3 regions of the Loigolactobacillus backii genome follow, and region 2 is predicted to be linked to each of the others. Evidence: predicted binding sites of a transcription regulator. Region 2 holds the regulator's gene; each other region holds the start of a gene.
The links. The regulator LexA, encoded in region 2, represses DNA repair genes until DNA is damaged. The targets are predictions, from matches to a motif close to CNAACANNTGTTNG.

Region 1 (3,281 bases), 370 kb from region 2:
CACTTTCCCGATTACTGTAGCGATAGTTTAATTGTCTGGGCAACCGTTTTTGAAATGCCAATTTTCTGCAGTTCCGGCACCGACGCTAACTTGATTTTTTTTAATGAGCCAAATTCTTTGAGCAGTTTAGTTCGCGTTTTTGGCCCAACACCTTGAATAACATCTAACTGCGAACTTAGGGAATGCTTACCTCGTAATTGCCGGTGAAAGGTAATTGCAAAACGGTGGACTTCATCTTGAATCCGTTGTAACAGATAAAAGCCTTCACTTTTAGGATCAAGATCAAGTTTTTTATCCTGCGGACCAAACATCAACGAGGCCGTTTTATGGTGTTGGTTTTTTACCATCCCAGCAATTGGAATATCGATATCAAGTTCATCCTCTAAAACTTCCTTTGCGGCGTGTAATTCAATTTCACCACCATCCATTAGAATAAGGTCTGGTAAATCACGACCCTCTTTTAATAAGCGACTATAACGTCGGCGGATTACTTCTTGGGTATTCTCGGCCTCGTTCCCGCCATCACCATTTTTCAACTTGTATTTACGGTACTCTTTTTTGGCCGGCTTACCATCAATGTAACAAACCATTGCTGAAACTGGATCCGTCCCCTGAATATGCGAATGATCAAAGGCCTCAATCCTGTGAGCCGATTCAATGTGTAAGACATCCACTAACTCCTGAACAGCACCAACTGAATGTGAATTGTCCAATTCCATTAAACGAAACTTTTCTTCTAAAACTAGACGACTATTATTGTTGGCCATATCCATTAAATCACGCTTCTGACCACGCTGCGGTGTTCGTACCGGAACTTTTAGGATGTCGGCTAATACCTTTTGATTAATGCCCTTAGGAACCAATATTTCTCGTGGTAGTACTTTATTTTTTCGATTGTAAAACTGTAATATAAAACTTTCTAATTCTTCCTCAGGGGTATTAACACAAGGAAATAGCCGCTTCTCTCGTTTCATTAGGCGCGCCTGGCGAATGAAGAAGACCTGAACTGACAACCAACCCTTATCCATGTAATAACCAAAAATATCCCGAGGTGTATTATCATTGGAAATAATTTTCTGCTTTTCCACTGTTGCCTCAATATATTTTAATTGATCCCTTAATTCCGCCGCTCGTTCAAACTTTAGCTCGGTGGCAGCGGCCGTCATTTGCTGTTGTAGTTCACGTTTTACCGTTGCAACATTACCGTTTAAAAAGCTTTTAATTCGCTTAATTTGCGCTTGATATTCTTCTACAGGGACCTCCCGGAAACAGGCGCCAAGACACTGACCCATGTGGTAGTACAAGCAAGGGCGTTTTTGGCGGCCAGAACACCGCCGCAATGGATAGACTTTTTGCAAAAAATGTAACGTTTCGTCGGCAGCATAAACATTAGGGTACGGCCCAAAATAATAACCGCCATCCTTCTTTATTTCGCCAGTAATCAACATATGAGGGTCACGCTCATTGGTAATCTTAATATACGGATAACCCGTCCCTCTTTTTAACTTAATATTAAAGTACGGTTGGTGTTTTTGAATTAAGGTGATTTCAAGTAAAAAGGCTTCTTTATCCGTTGAGGTAATAATCGTTTCAAAATCACGAATTGTTTCAACTAAACGTGCCGTTTTGCCCTCGTGGCTGCTTTTAAAATAAGAACGAACACGATTTTTTAAATTTTTGGCCTTACCAACGTAAATAATATGGCCGTCTTCATCTTTCATTAAGTAGCAACCTGGTAACGGCGGCAATAATGCCAACTTATGTTCAAGATATTCTGAAGCCATCCAAAACATCCTTTCTATTTATTCCGCAATTAATTTCGCACAGATGTTCGCTATAATAGTTTAGCGCGAATAACGTATTTTGCAAGTTACTGGCCTAAAAAACGTCCTTAATTTGAATTTAATCAAAATAGTAAGCGGCCAGGACTTTTGTCCTGACCGCTTACTATTTCTGATCGTTACGTTAGAACATGCGCCAAAAACAACTTCTGTTCCAGTTACTTGCTGCTTTAAGCCTCTAATATTTTTGCCAAAAAATCTTTAGTTCGGTCATTCTTAGGATGCTCAAAAATTTGTTCCGGTGTTCCTTTTTCGGCAAAAACACCACCGTCCATGAACCAAACTTGATCAGCAACATTTTTAGCAAAGCCCATTTCGTGCGTCACTACAACCATCGTCATCCCATCGTTGGCTAAATCCTGCATAACCTTCAGAACTTCGCCAACCATTTCTGGATCAAGCGCGGAAGTTGGTTCATCGAAAAGCATTACATCAGGATTCATTGCCAAGGCACGCGCAATTGCTACCCGCTGCTGTTGACCACCGGATAGGCTTGCCGGGTAAGCATCCGCCTTTTCCTGTAAGCCAACTTGATCCAGAAGGCTTAACGCCAACTTATTTGCCTCATCATCACTCATATTTTTAACCTTAACTGGCGCCAACTTAACGTTTTCAATAACCGTCATGTTGGCAAATAGATTAAAGCTTTGAAAAACCATTCCCATTTTTTCCCGTAATTCATTTAATTGGGTTTCATTTAAAGCAGTTAATTCATTACTTTCAAAAGTAACTTTACCACTAGTTGGTTTTTCCAATAAGTTTAGGCACCGTAGAAAGGTACTTTTACCGCCACCAGATGGTCCAATGACACAAATTACTTGACCCTTACTGACGCTACCGTTAAGACCCTTTAAAACCTCGGTATCACCAAATTTCTTGCTCAAGTCCTCAATTTTTATCATATCAGTCATGACGCATGCTCCTCTCGTAATGGTTCAGTACTTTCGACAAACTAAAGGTCATAATGAAGTATAAGATCATCGCAACAATAATCGGTGCAACACCCTTATAGGTCGCAGTTTGAACGGCTTTTAATTGATAAATTAAATCGGTAACCCCAATAATGGAAACAATCGAACTTTCCTTAATTAGCGAAACAAACTCATTACCTAATGCCGGCCAAATATTCTTCAATGCCTGGGGGAAGACGACACTCCGGAAGGTCTGGGTATTACTAAGCCCTAAACTACGCGCAGCTTCGGTTTGCCCCTTAGCAACCGAATTAATCCCGCCCCGAATAATTTCGGCAACGTAGGCCGCCGAATTCAGCGATACGGCAATAATACCAGAAGTCAAAGCCGGAATATTAATAAACAGGCCAATCCCAAAGTAAACAAACATAACCTGAATCATTAATGGTGTGCCCCGAACAAATTCAATGTAGGCAACGCCTAAACCATGTAACAACTTATTTTTACTTAAACGCATTAAAGCAAAAAT
Region 2 (3,281 bases):
AAAATGAAAAAACGTCTGGGCTTTGGATGATTTTAATATTCTGACTATAAAGTTGATCAATTCGTTCTCCTGGTTCAAGCATATCGATTCCTCCACCTATTAATGTCAAAATTATACGGCAATTATTTAAGTGAAACAAACAAAAGTGACATTCACAACCAAAGAAAATCTGGTATAATGATGTCTGAATTAATTCCGGAAGGGAATGCTGTTATGTTTTACTCATTTGCACGCGTAGTAGTGCGTATTCTAGTTTTCTTAATTAACGGCAATGCACATTACGAAAATAAAGAACAATTACCTAAAGGTGCTTATATCTTAGTTGGGCCCCACCGTACCTGGTTTGATCCCATTTATTTTGCCTTGGCCGCTAGTCCAATGAAATTTTCATTTATGGCTAAAGAAGAACTATTTAAAAATCCAATTATTCGTTTCATTTTGGTTCACGCAAATGCTTTTCCAGTTAACCGGGCACATCCAGGTCCGTCAGCAATTAAGCGCCCCGTTAAGATCTTACGTCAGGGAAAATTATCTTTAATTATGTTTCCTTCAGGTACGCGGCACTCTAAAGAGCTCAAGGGTGGTGCACTAATCATTGCTAAAATGAGTGGTGTGCCCCTCGTTCCAACCGTTTATCAAGGCCCCCTTTCGTTCAAACAGTTATTTAGCCGGAAACGGATCACGGTTCGCTTCGGTGAACCGATCTACGTGGGTAGCAAAGCTAAAACGGATAAGGCGGGTATAGCAAAAATCGATGACCAAATGCAAGCCGCTTTTAACCAATTAGATCAAGAAATCAACCCTGATTTCAAATATAACCCAACACAAAAAAAGGACTGACTTATCGTCAGTTCTTTTTTTGATTAATATTAACTGTAATTCAATGATTACAAGGCCGATCAAACTTATTACTCAAAGGTAGCCTAAATTGGCTTTCCCAGACTCTTTTAATTCAATTTATCATTGAGTACTAAAAACAATTTAAGGCGACTCCCTAAATAAATTAACGGTTATTTTGACTTAGCTGCCTTTTTTGATTGAGCTTTCATTGAAGACATCATTTGATTTAGTTTTTTCTCTGATGGTTTTTGACCCATCTGCATCATCATTTGGCGCATCATATCTTCTGAAATTGGTGGATTGTCAGCTAAATAACGTTTCATATACTGACGGGCTCCAAAGAAACCACCAATAACACCGAGTGCCGCCCCAATAACAAAGACCAAAATTAACATTCCCACGTCGTGTTTCTCCCTTCATAATTAAACTCACACATAATTCTACACAACTCACAGCTAAAAGAAAAGACTGCTTTTGGCTTTTTAGTCTTTTCGCCAACCTTTTTCACGTTGGATTCGTTGAACCTTATCTGGTGTGATTTCTTTGCCCTTTTTGTCAAAGAGCTGCGTTGTTTCAATTTGTTGACGTAAATTTTCTCTAAAACTAGCAATGTATTCCTTACGTAATTGCTGTTGCTCTTGCTTTTCATCTGCCGTTAATTCTGATTTCTTCGCCTTTGCGGCCAGCTCGTTAATTCGTTTTAGTCGTTTAGTAATTGCCATTTTAATCGACTCCCTTATTTTGTAGACTATTTTAACAAAAAAATGCGGATAATCAACCATTTAAACGCGAACATTTGTTTGAAAAGCCCATTTTTCTATGCTAAACTAAACATATTAAATAGATTGAGGTGTCAATCATGATAAAAGCCCATGAAACAAAGCAATTAGAGGTGCTCCGTTTCATTCACGAACGAGTTAATGAAAAAGGCTATCCGCCCACCGTTCGCGAAATTGGAGCAGCCGTCTCTCTTTCTTCAACATCTACAGTGCACGGCCACCTAGCTCGTTTAGAAAAAAAAGGCTACTTACAAAAGGATCCAACAAAACCGCGGGCAATTGAGCTCACACCTGATGGTTTAGCGGCATTAGGTATTACACCAGCGAAGATCCCTGTTTTAGGAACTGTAACTGCTGGTGAACCAATCTTAGCCGTTGAAGAAGCAACTGACTTTTTCCCAATTCCGCCTGATATGGATGATGATGACCGCGATTTATTCATGTTGACCATTCGTGGTGAAAGCATGATCGATGCCGGAATTCTTGACGGCGATAACGTCATTGTTCGCAAACAGGCGAACGCGGATAACGGCGAGATTGTTATCGCAATGACGGCAGAAAATGAAGCAACTTGTAAACGATTCTTCAAAGAATCCGACCACATTCGTCTTCAGCCAGAAAATGACACTTTTGCCCCAATCATTTTACAAAATGTTACTATTTTAGGCAAAGTTGTAGGCCTGTACAGAAGTCATATTTAAATCATTTTAAGATTGACAACGAACTTTTTAGTTTGGCGCCAATCTTTTTTATTTACCCAAATCACCTTTAACCTGTTGTTCACCTGATTAAAAATGGTACGAGTCCAACTTCGTAAATCTATTTTATATTAGAGTAACCTTTTTATAGTGGTAAGCACCGGAGTCCAGGGAGTGCCGCTCAAATGGTGCAGCCGTTAGCATCGTGACAAACTCCTTAGCCCGCTTTTCTGTTGTAAAAGCACGCAATATTTCAAAGCTTGATTCGTCAGCCGTATAATCAGCAAAATAAACCACAAAAATCCAGTGATTCACAACTTATTCCCCCTAATTCAATCTCGGTGCAATCCAAACAAAGAAATAGTTTAACAAAAAATTCACAAAAAGTAAACTATCTAACAATTCTGATGGCTGACCCTGCTAGAAATTTATACTTAGCAACTTATTTGAAATCCATTCCGAACACTAATGGCCTTAACTAAATTAAACTCTGAGTAGAATTCTTTTATTTACGGGAGTCTGGGTTCTTACTTGTTTCCCCACGTTACTCTAAAACGTGCGCCAAAATCGACTTTTGTCCTACTCCAGTAAATTCGTTAACAATCTACGCTACTAAGATTTTTTTATTTCTAATAACTGAATTGGGCCACCAACAGTTGCAACCTGAGCGTCACTCTGAGCCTGCTTAACCGTATCACTCAATAAAGTTTGTAGCTTAACGGTTAAACCGCTTGATTCCAAATCAATCAGTTGCTGTTTAGTCGCAGCAGTTAAGGCCATAACTAATTCTGATTGGCCAAAAAAATAAGACTTAGGCAATTGATCAGTACCTAAGGCCAGGGTTTCTAAACGACCATTAATTAGGTGGATCAACCGGAGCCGAGCATCACCTAAACCCGCTAAAATAAAATCATTTTGATCTAATTTATACTGATGTATAAGTTCTCGAAAAGCCTGCACTACT
Region 3 (3,281 bases), 330 kb from region 2:
ATCAGATATTTTAAAACAGACCGATTTATTGGATTGGGATGAAGGTCGCCTTGATGAAATTGAAAAGCGGCTAGAGGTGATTGAACAGCTAAAACATAAATATGGTGACAGTACGACGCAAATATTGCATTACTACCATAAAATTAAACAAGAGTTGCAACAAATGGAAGCCACCGAAAATGATGAGGGTCAATTAGAAGCGGATGTGGCGGCTGCTAAAGATAAATTGCTAACGATTGGTGAGCAACTTACTAAAATTCGAAAAAAAGGTGCAAAACAGTTAGCTCAGGCCATTCACCAGCAATTACGGGAGCTTTATATGGAAAAAACAGTTTTCTCCGTTGTTTTTAAACCACAATCAGGCACGCATTTCTACGCGACAGGTTTGGATGATGTTGAATTCTACATTCAAACTAATCCAGGAGAAACTGCTCGGCCACTTGCAAAAATTGCTTCTGGTGGTGAATTGTCCCGGATGATGTTGGCGCTGAAAACAATCTTTACTCGTAGTCAGGGAATTACCAGTATCGTTTTTGATGAAGTTGATACAGGGGTTAGCGGTCGTGTGGCCCAAGCAATTGCGGATAAGATTAGTGGCATTGCCCGTTTTTCACAGGTGCTTTGCATTACACACTTACCACAAGTGGCGGCTATGAGTGATCATCATTTCTTTATTCAAAAACAAATCGTGGGTAAACGAACGAAAACAACCGTTGCGGCACTAACCCTAAATTCGCGGGTTGATGAATTAGCCAGGATGCTAGCGGGGACAACCGTTACTAAGTTAACTCTTGAGCACGCAAAGGAGCTTTTAGAATTAGCGGAGACTGAGAAAAGTAAGGTTATTCAGCGCACAACTGAGTAAAATTGTGATTAGATTGCGATCACTTCAAATTAAATCAAAAAAAGAGGTTGCTAACAATAATTGAACTACAGGTTAGCTGTAAACTTAGGCTAAGCTTGTACTTCAATTATTGTAACAATCTCTGCTGCAATCGTAATTTAAGCGAGTTCGATATAGCGAATGGCATTAGCAGTAACTAAATGAATTAATTTTTGATCGAGGCTAGTAAAAAATGTAATGTGACCGCGCTGATTAAAGTAACCCGTCATGGCCGCCTGACCACCGTGATCAAAATCATTAAACTGGACGGTGACTAGTTGTTTGCGCGTGAGGACTTGTTTTAAGTAGTAGTTGATTTGAAAGAGAGGCATTTGCGGTTTTGCGGCTAAGTTTAATTGATCCTCAGGGGTTAGCAACTTATTGTAGGAAGTTTGAATCCGCGAACCTAAAGCCCTTAATCTAACTTGTTTTATTTCCATTTTAATTGCCTCCGAACGTTTGTTTGTATCATCATTATACGAACAAATGTTCAAAAAAGCAACTGCTCTTTATAATTTAATTGTGTTTTATAGTGACGCCAGGCTTTGAAGCATGTTAAACTTATCTCAATAAAATTCTGGGAGGCACCGTAAATTGGCTAACCAAATTAATTTTGAAATTGAAGAAACGATTGGCACCCTAAGTAGCAATAAAAGTGGTTGGACGAAAGAACTTAATTTAATTAGTTGGAATGGTCGGCCACCCAAGTTTGATTTGCGCGATTGGGCACCTGACCACGCAAAAATGGGCAAGGGCATTACTTTAACTAACGACGAAGTGGCATCTTTACGTGAAATCCTTGTTGGTATGGTTAATGAATAACTTGAAAAAAGTTGAAAAAAAGTGCAAAATGAAATTTAATACGTTTAAGGAAGAAGGAGAAGTAAGCTAATGGCAACGCGTGGAATGTTAATTGTGCTGTCTGGGCCATCGGGCGTTGGTAAAGGAACTGTTCGTAAGGCAATGTTTCGTGATAATAAGAAACGAGATTTTGTCTACTCAGTGTCGATGACAACCCGAAAGCCACGACCTGGAGAAGTTGATGGCGTGGACTATTATTTTCGTAGTGAGCAGGAGTTTAAACACGAGATTGCGACTGACGGCATGCTCGAGTATGCTCAATACGTCGATCATTATTACGGGACACCGTTGAAGTACGTTAATCAAACGTTGGACTCTGGTAAGGATGTTTTTTTAGAAATTGAAGTCAACGGTGCAATGCAGGTTCGTGAAAAATGTCCAGACGGTGTTTTTATTTTCCTAACACCACCTGATTTATCTTCTCTCAAAGAACGAATTAAGGGACGTGGCTCTGAAGATAGCCAAACAATTAATAAACGGATGGTTAAGGCTGTGGAAGAGATTAAAATGATGCAGCAATACGATTATGCCGTAGTTAACGACCGAGTTTTCCTTGCGGTTAAACGAATTGAGAATATTATTGAAAGTGAACATTTGCGTGTAAAACGAGTTATGACGCAATATGAAAAAATGATTGGAGCGGTTGAAAAATGATTTTATATCCCTCAATTGATAAATTATTGGAAAAAGTTGATTCACGTTATTCGTTGGCAGTTTTAGCGGCTAAGCGTGCCCATGAAATTGAAGCTGGTGCTTTAAAGATGCTACCGGAATATCGGTCACCACAAACGGTGGGCCAAGCCTTAGAAGAAATTGCCGAAGGTGACGTTATCATTGATCCGGCTTCACAAATGACTGAACGGGAAGCAGAAGCAATTGACGAAGAAAATAAGCACGATAAATAATTAATATCAACTTGAAGGTCAGGAAAATTCCTGTCCTTTTTTTGTGGCAGGCGCAAAGCTATTTTAGTTGTTTTCTGCTACAATTATAGGCAGTGGAATTTGGGAGTCTTTGAAAAAGCGTTCAGATTCTATTTCGCAATTGAGACTTATTACTAGCTTCGCTGACGTTGTCGATCGGACTAAGAAAAAATAAGGTCCGAGTCGCGGCTCAAAACGCTAACCAGCTTACTGTGCCATTTGTTGTCCATTCAACTATGGCAAAACTCGCCAAGTTGAAACCAGGTAACTGTAGGCAGTTTTTTTCACGGGTTTACACTAAATTAGTTCAGAAGATACTAGCAAACGTTTTTTTCAAACACGCTTGCACTAAACAAGGAAAAACTAACCTAAACGTAGTCTAAGTTGATCGATGAAGAAGTGGAGGAACTACAATTGTTAGCAGGAAAACATATTGCGTTATACGTTACCGGTGGAATTGCAGCTTATAAGGCGGCTTCTTTAGTGCGAGAATTAATTCGCCGTGGCGCAGAAGTTCGTGTGGCCGAAACCGAGGGAGCAACCGCTTTTGTAACTCCACTCACCTTTCAAGTGTTGAGTAAACACGTTGTTTATACGGATCGTTTTAAACAAGA

Region 1: a site for LexA is predicted at 1,821-1,834, ahead of uvrC (excinuclease ABC subunit UvrC). Genes of this name have one in related genera too.
Region 3: a site for LexA is predicted at 1,336-1,349, ahead of AYR53_RS09945 (YdbC family protein). Genes of this name have one in related genera too.

Annotation. Positions count from the first base shown of each region.
Region 1 is NZ_CP014873.1:2,229,049-2,232,329, forward strand. Features, by position in the region: gene uvrC (excinuclease ABC subunit UvrC) at 12-1,784, opposite strand; gene AYR53_RS10150 (amino acid ABC transporter ATP-binding protein) at 2,012-2,743, opposite strand; gene AYR53_RS10155 (ABC transporter substrate-binding protein/permease) at 2,745-3,281, opposite strand, start outside.
Region 2 is NZ_CP014873.1:1,854,990-1,858,270, reverse strand. Features, by position in the region: gene AYR53_RS08415 (tRNA1(Val) (adenine(37)-N6)-methyltransferase) at 1-82, opposite strand, end outside; gene AYR53_RS08410 (lysophospholipid acyltransferase family protein) at 214-840, shown strand; gene AYR53_RS08405 (YneF family protein) at 1,011-1,235, opposite strand; gene AYR53_RS08400 (DUF896 domain-containing protein) at 1,323-1,562, opposite strand; gene lexA (transcriptional repressor LexA) at 1,700-2,320, shown strand; gene AYR53_RS08390 (hypothetical protein) at 2,444-2,632, opposite strand; gene AYR53_RS08385 (Ntn hydrolase family protein) at 2,930-3,281, opposite strand, start outside.
Region 3 is NZ_CP014873.1:2,189,923-2,193,203, reverse strand. Features, by position in the region: gene recN (DNA repair protein RecN) at 1-865, shown strand, start outside; gene AYR53_RS09950 (hypothetical protein) at 1,003-1,323, opposite strand; gene AYR53_RS09945 (YdbC family protein) at 1,478-1,705, shown strand; gene gmk (guanylate kinase) at 1,775-2,398, shown strand; gene rpoZ (DNA-directed RNA polymerase subunit omega) at 2,395-2,649, shown strand; gene coaBC (bifunctional phosphopantothenoylcysteine decarboxylase/phosphopantothenate--cysteine ligase CoaBC) at 3,082-3,281, shown strand, end outside.